Flammeovirga yaeyamensis: one gene and its partner. The protein of the gene in region 2 binds, or shares a complex with, the protein of the main gene of each other region. Links are inferred from orthologs where the notes say so. Each region holds a gene or a part of one and is shown on either strand. Other genes may lie near its edges.

Region 1 (2,954 bases), 3.5 Mb from region 2 along the record:
AGGCCTACACCTGCTACTTTCAAGGCGAAAGGTAAAATGATCATTAAAGTTTCCATGTTCAATGGAACATCAGGGAAAATTAAAGAAGGCAAACCTCCTTCAATAGAAGCCATATCACCAACAGTTGGTGTGTCAATTCCAAAACCAATAGCAATACCTGATACTAATAGGATCGCCATTAATGGAGAAGGAACTACTTTTGTCAATTTCGGGAAGAATTGGATCACGACCATTGCAAGTACGACCAGTCCTAACATCATGTATAAAGGTGCACCAGATAAATATTCCCCGTCGACCATAAATTGACTGAATTGTGCTTTAAAAATCACAATGGCCAGACCATTTACGAAACCAAGCATTACCGGGTGGGGAACCAAACGGATAAACTTACCTAATCGTAAAGCACCTACTAAAATTTGTAAGGCACCACCTAATATAATTGCGGGGAATAAATAGTTAATTCCTTTATCAGCAATTAATGGCATTACTACCACAGCAATCGCACCTGTAGCACCCGAGATCATACCCGGTCTACCACCACCAACAGCAGTTACGAATCCCATAACTACCGCTGCATATAAACCTACTAGCGGAGAAACACCTGCAATGAATGAAAAAGCAATAGCTTCTGGCACCAAAGCAATAGCCACTGTTAAACCTGAAAGAATTTCAGTTTTAAAATCAGACGCATTGAGGTTACTGACTTGAACGTTTTGTTTCATTGATAAATTCCAGAACGGAGTTGTTGAAAGTTTATGAAGAATGTTTATCAATTTCTTATCAATTCACCAGTAAGTTCTTGATAAGGAAATTAGTTTTTGATGATTGAAAGTAACACAACAGTAGTAGATGAGTCATCATCAAAATTATAGTGAACATCAACATAAAAAATTTCTTTTCTAGCTGATATTGAGTTCTTTTTATTACACAAAAAAAGAATGAACGCAAAACTAGTTGTTTCTACGTTCATTCCCAATTTTTATTCTAAGTAATAAAACTTAAAGCTAAAGATGATTAGCTATTTAAGATTTCTACCATTTTATTTAACTCTACATCAAGAGGTTTTTTCTTGTTGATAGCGTCATCGAAAGATGTGTAAGCGATTTTATCATCAATTACACCAGCCATAACGTTTGATTTTCCAGCAATCAAACCTTCAACTGCAGCAATACCCATACGGCTTGCTAAGATTCTGTCGATTGCACTTGGAGAACCACCTCTTTGAATGTGACCTAAGTTAGATACTCTGATGTCAAGGTTAGGCATTGCTTCTTTTGCTTTTTGAGCGATAAAGTGAGCGTTACCGATTTCCTCTCCTTCAGCAACAACGATAATATGAGATGGTTTTTCTTTATCACCACCTTTTTTCAAGTTATCGATTACTTCGTCGATTGAATCTGGAATCTCAGGAACCAAAATATCTTCGGCACCACCACCGATACCCGATTGCATAGCGATAAAACCTGCATCACGTCCCATTACTTCTACGAAGAATACACGGTCGTGAGATGCTGCTGTATCTCTAATTTTATCGATTGCATCTAAAGCCGTATTTACTGCTGTATCAAAACCGATGGTGTAATCAGTACCATAAAGGTCGTTGTCGATAGTACCCGGGCAACCAATTGTAGGAATACCGAAGTCTTCCATCAATAATTTTGCACCTGTAAAAGTACCATTACCACCAATGGCTACTAGGCCATCAATACCTTCTTTTACACAGTTTTCGTAGGCTTTTTGTCTCCATTCTTTTTCTCTGAACTCATCGAAACGAGCAGACTTAAGAATAGTACCACCTAAACCAATAATATCAGAAACAGAATGAGATTCCATTGGAATAAAGTCAGCATCTGCCATACCTTTATATCCTCTACGAATACCTACTACTTCTAATCCATTGTAAAGTGCTGCTCTAACAACAGCTCTAACACAAGCATTCATTCCTGGCGCATCACCACCAGATGTAAAAACGGCTATCTTTTTCACTTAATTACTGTCTAAAATTTATATATCGAATATCTTCAAGAACTGCAATTCTTGAAATTTAGTTATTTACGGTCAAAATCATCTTTAATTACATCTATTGCTTTAAAAGAGGTTTTTACTCCTTTAATTAAAGATGAACTAAATCCTTGATGCTCCATTTCATTTAACCCTGCAATGGTACATCCTTTTGGAGTGGTTACCTTATCAATTTCATGTTCAGGGTGATTACCTGTTTCCATTAATAAAGATGCAGCTCCTTTTACGGTTTGTGCTGCAATAAGTTGAGATACTTGTGCTCCGAATCCAATTTCGATTCCACCTTGAGATGCCGCTCTAATAAAACGCATCGCATAGGCAATACCACAGGCACCTAATACAGTTGCTGCAGCCATTAGGCTTTCATCTATAATAATTGCTTCTCCTAATTTACTAAAAAGATCCACAATCATTTCCTTTTGTTCTTCGGTACCATTGTCAGTAGCGATACAAGTCATTGATTCGCGAATGGCAATAGCGGTGTTGGGCATCGATCTAAATACAGGCTGATCTTTTCCTAACACCTCCGACATATCATTTAGTGATACTCCTGTTACGACCGAAGTGACCACTTGGTTACTTTTTAAATGAGGTTTTATTTCCTCCATAATCGATTTAATTTGGAAAGGCTTTATGGCCAAAACAATTAAATCTGCAGAAGTGACTGCTTCTGTGTTGTTACTGCTTACCTGCACACCTAGGTCTGACAGTTTTTTCAATAGCTTTACATTTCTTCTCGTAACCGTTAAATGCTCAGCGTTAATGTAATTACTCGCAATGAGGCCCTCAGCAATAGCTTGTCCCAGGTTTCCTCCACCGATAATAGTAATTTTTTCTGGCTTCATTATACTAGTGATTGTTAGTTCTAAACGACCAACAATTTACGTTATTTGTTTGGTTGATGAAGCCTTTTTAAGGTATTGTTCATAAAA
Region 2 (4,559 bases):
AAATAGGAGGGTATAATTTTTTTAAAAATTCGATAATTCCAATTTTTTCAAGTACATTTATTTTATAAAAAGGAATTTACTCAGATCGTCATATAAACACGGTTTAATTATATATTCAAAATACGATCAATTTCACCTATAAATGGTAGGAGAAAAATCAAAACTGCAGGATAAAAATGGGACTAAGATCTCCTAAAGAAAATATCACTTTAAAGCTATGCGGAAAGGTTTATAACCTTAAAGCTACAAAATCGGAAGAACACCTTTTATTAAAGGCAGCCGATCAGCTTAACCGTATTCTTTCGGGGCAAAAACAACAGCATCCAAACGCTGATGAAAAAGATATCCTAATTATGACTGCTTTTGATCTAATTGTGCAATCCCTAACAGAACAGGATGAGCTACAAACTTCGCTTGACCGTATAAAAGTATTAAACAAACAACTTGACGAAATTCTTCCAAATAACTAGAAGATTTTTTAATATCTAGTTTTCCTTTTTTGTATATATATTTTTAAAATGTAGTTAGATAACTACGCACAGACATCTGTACGTACAAATGGAAACAACCCTAATTATAGTTATCACCGCAATTGCTGGTATCGGAATCGGTACTGCATTAGGTAGATATATGCTTGCCAAAGTGTTGAAGGGACTTGAGACAGAAGCAAGAGACAAGGCGCAGCATATCGTAGAGGAGGCTAAAAAAGACTCAGAGAGAATTAAAAGAGACAAGTTGATCGAGTCGAAGGAGAAGTTTTTGAAAATGAAACAAGATTTTGATTCAGAAACAGCGAAGAGAAGAAATCAACTTAACGTAAACGAAAACAAGCTGAAGCAGTTTGAAAACCGTTTAAAACAACAAGAATCTAAGCAGAAGCAAAAGGAAGCAAGTATTGCCAAACAATTAGAGTCTTTTAAAATGAAAGACAAAGAAATGGAAAACCGTTTTGAAGAATTGGCTATTCAAAAAGAACTTACTTTCAAAGCAAAAGAAGAAGCTGAACAACTTCGTCTAAAGCAAGTGGAGCAACTTGAAAAAGTAGCGAACCTTAAAGCAGAAGAAGCTCGTGAACAATTGATCGAAGCTTTAAAAGACGAAGCAAGAACAAAAGCCTCTATGCATATTAAGAATATCATGGAGGAGGCGAAAATGACTGCGACGAAAGAAGCTAGAAAAACAGTAATCACTACTATTCAACGTACAGCGGCTGAACAAGCAATTGAGAACTGTGTATCTGTCTTCAACCTAGAAAGTGATGAACTGAAAGGTAAAATCATCGGTAGAGAAGGTCGTAACATTAGAGCTTTAGAAGCTAGTACTGGTGTTGAAATTATTGTTGATGATACTCCTGAAGCAATCATTATCTCTGGTTTCGATCCGGTAAGAAGAGAAATCGCAAGAGTATCACTACATAGATTGGTAGCAGATGGTAGAATTCACCCTGCTCGTATTGAAGAAGTGGTAGCGAAGACGAAGAAGAACATCGAAGATGAGATCATCGAAATTGGTGAAAGAACTGTGATCGATTTAGGTATCCATGGTTTACACCCTGAGTTGATCAAGTTAGTAGGTAGAATGAGATTCCGTTCTTCTTATGGTCAGAACTTGTTACAACACTCTAGAGAAGTGGCTAACCTTGCAAGTACATTGGCTTCTGAACTTGGCTTAAATGCTAAAGTAGCGAAACGTGCTGGTTTACTTCACGATATTGGTAAAGTTTGGCCGGAAGAGCCAGAAGTACCTCACGCAATCTTAGGTATGAACTTAGCTAAGAAATATGGTGAATCTGCTGAAGTATGTAACGCTGTTGGTGCTCACCACGATGAGATTGAAATGACGACATTAATTTCACCTATCATCCAAGCATGTGATGCGATCTCAGGATCTAGACCTGGCGCTCGTCGTGAAATGATGGAATCGTACATCCAACGTCTGAAAGAACTAGAAGGTTTAGCTATGGGCTTCAAAGGGGTGCATAAGTGTTATGCAATCCAAGCTGGTAGAGAACTTCGTGTAATGGTAGACGCTGAGAAAGTGCCAGATGCAGAAGCAGGACAATTATCATTTGATATTGCCAATAAGATCGAAACTGAAATGCAATACCCTGGACAGATTAAAGTGACGGTAATTCGTGAAACTAGATCGGTTCACTTTGCTAAGTAATCGTTTTGAATAAAAATATAGAAAGCCAATCCATATGGATTGGCTTTTTTTGTTATCAAATAATTATATGATATTGATACATAAAGAAAGCTAGCAATTTAAAAATAGGTAGTAAACCCTATTCTTATCGAATGAAAATCCTTCTGAAAAGCCCCCTTATAAAATACATTCAACCAGAAATCATCTCTAAAACCATAAGAGAATAACATTTCCATAGAGAAATTCATCTGTTCTACTTTACGGAAATCTTCAATTCCAATGACTGGAGTGAATTGAGTAAATACCTTTTTGGAAAATACAATGGGAGTAATGACTTGAAAAGTAGCTCCATGTAATTCTGTATTATTCATATCTCCTATTTGTCCGTCCACCTTTGATAGATATTGATAGGAAAGAACTGGGAAAAACTGAATCCACTCTGCTACCATAATACCCATAGTTACCCCTGGAGCAAAAATCCATCTACCTGATCCTAATCCTTTATCAAAATTTCCGGTGGGAGCGAAAATATCGATTGACGGACCAAATGCACCTATGATTTTAGAATAATCTTTATAGGGCAACCAAAAATAACGAAGTCGTAAATCGCCTACTCCATACTGCTTATTCCCTGTATTATAAACCAATGGCAGTTCAGCTAATAACAAGTTCTTTTCAGAAAAAGAGAAAGTTAGATTAGCTCTATACCCCATAAGTGCAGCTTGAGGTGTTGATATATACTCAAAATTATTATCAAGAAATGTATAAAAATTGGTAGGCTTGGAAACATCTCTTTCTTGAGTAAGACTGTCGTTCTGAGCCATAATTTTTAGGGAAATCATCAAAAAGATGAAGACGATTTGTTTAGTATTTTTCATAGGTAATTGGTTTTAGTCATTGCCTCATCAAGGGGAATCTTCTTTAAAATTCACTTTTTAAATAAAATACCTTTTGATATAAGCTCGATAGGTTAGAATCTAAGGCTAAATGGTAAATGTCAGCCTTTTACTTAGATACAAATATCACTTTGGCAATAAAAAATCTACTATACAAATGATAAGAAATGAGCAACATTTAAGAGAAATCGATTTTATATCAAGATCTATTGATGATGTTTATAAAATGTCAGAAGAAGGAAAAGATATATTGATGAAACAGCTTTTAAGAATTGAAAAGAAGAAGGGAGAAAAGCTTTTCATTTCTCAAAAAGAAAAAGATAGAGTATATGTATTGGTGCAAGGTTCATTTAAAGATATTTCATATGATGAAGAGGGGAATGAAATGCTGCTTTGCTTAGGTTATGAAGGGGATATTTGCATGAAATTTTCTTCATACAGTGAAGAATATTCTATTGATGAAGAATTTATCTTATATGAAAATGCCGTGCTTTATTACACTGATATTCCATTTTTAAAAACACTCTATGAAACAAATATTGAATGGGCGAATTGGGGAAGGTGTTTGGCCGAAAAGGTGGCTTTGGAATGGTCTTACTTTGCTGACAGTTTGCGATACTTTAAAGCGAAAGAACGGTATATAAAACTACTTAATGATAAGCCTTTTATATCCAATCGAATTCCTTTACAAGATATAGCAAATTACTTAGGAATTACTCCTGTTAGCTTGAGTCGAATTCGAAATAAAATAACGAAGGGTAATTAATACGGATGGGTTTCTAAATTAAGCGGCAATACTAATTTCTGTTCAACAGGCTTTCCATTTTGCATGGCACACATCCATTTCGGGCATTCTGATAACAGTTCTACTACTTTTAAATCGATCGTATCATCCACACCTTTTACAATCTTTACTTCGTCTAATTTCCCATAGACAGTCACAATAAAAGATACATACACACGTCCTTTACCTTCTCGATCTATACCATGACTATGCAAGGCACCGTGAAACCAAGTATAAAACTCCCCCATTCCACCAGGAAACCTTGCAGATACTTCTGCCATGTTATATACATGATCATGATGTAATTCAGGATTGTTATTTTTATCAATTTCATGATTGATCAGCACCATCAATTCATCTGCGTGTAGTTTTAATTCATCCGTCATTGGATAATTAAACATATCCTCCACTTCTTGTTTAGCTTCCTTATCTAAATCTAAATAGTGATGTGCCAACGCTCGGATATACTGCAATTCTGCTGTACTCCTTGGAAGAAGAGCTATGATTTCATCTGTTTTGATTAACGCATGATCATAGTCTTTGATATCTATAAGATCATAGGCATAAGCAACATATTCCCTTGATATTTCTTCGGGTGAATGTTGGGCGTGAACAATAGTAGTTGCTGTAAGTAAGATAAAGTAAATGTACAGTAGAGATTTCATAACGTTTTTGTGCTGTATAAATATAACCTCATTTTTATTGTTTTATTGTACAGAAGAAGGATCTTTTTA

The links. The genes of interacting proteins can lie anywhere in the genome.
Region 1: rny (region 2) and pfkA share a complex: the UniProt entries of both Bacillus subtilis proteins name them as parts of the possible RNA degradosome complex. The link is inferred for Flammeovirga yaeyamensis from one-to-one orthologs.

The regions. Positions count from the first base shown.
Region 1 is NZ_CP076132.1:4,945,177-4,948,130, forward strand. It holds pfkA (6-phosphofructokinase), read right to left. Parts: upstream 1,987-2,954; coding sequence 1,015-1,986; downstream 1-1,014. Other genes in the region: KMW28_RS19660 (SulP family inorganic anion transporter), read right to left, coding at 1-722; proC (pyrroline-5-carboxylate reductase), read right to left, coding at 2,049-2,867. UniProt on the Bacillus subtilis protein: Catalyzes the phosphorylation of D-fructose 6-phosphate to fructose 1,6-bisphosphate by ATP, the first committing step of glycolysis.
Region 2 is NZ_CP076132.1:1,482,629-1,487,187, reverse strand. Bases 1-2,862 are described here. They hold rny (ribonuclease Y), read left to right. Parts: upstream 1-558; coding sequence 559-2,166; downstream 2,167-2,862. Other genes in these bases: KMW28_RS05730 (hypothetical protein), read right to left, coding at 2,265-2,862; KMW28_RS05740 (cell division protein ZapA), read left to right, coding at 177-470; KMW28_RS05745 (hypothetical protein), read left to right, coding at 1-6. Also shown: more of KMW28_RS05730, read right to left, coding at 2,863-3,023; KMW28_RS05725 (Crp/Fnr family transcriptional regulator), read left to right, coding at 3,199-3,807; KMW28_RS05720 (energy transducer TonB), read right to left, coding at 3,804-4,490. UniProt on the Bacillus subtilis protein: Endoribonuclease that initiates mRNA decay. Initiates the decay of all SAM-dependent riboswitches, such as yitJ riboswitch. Involved in processing of the gapA operon mRNA, it cleaves between cggR and gapA.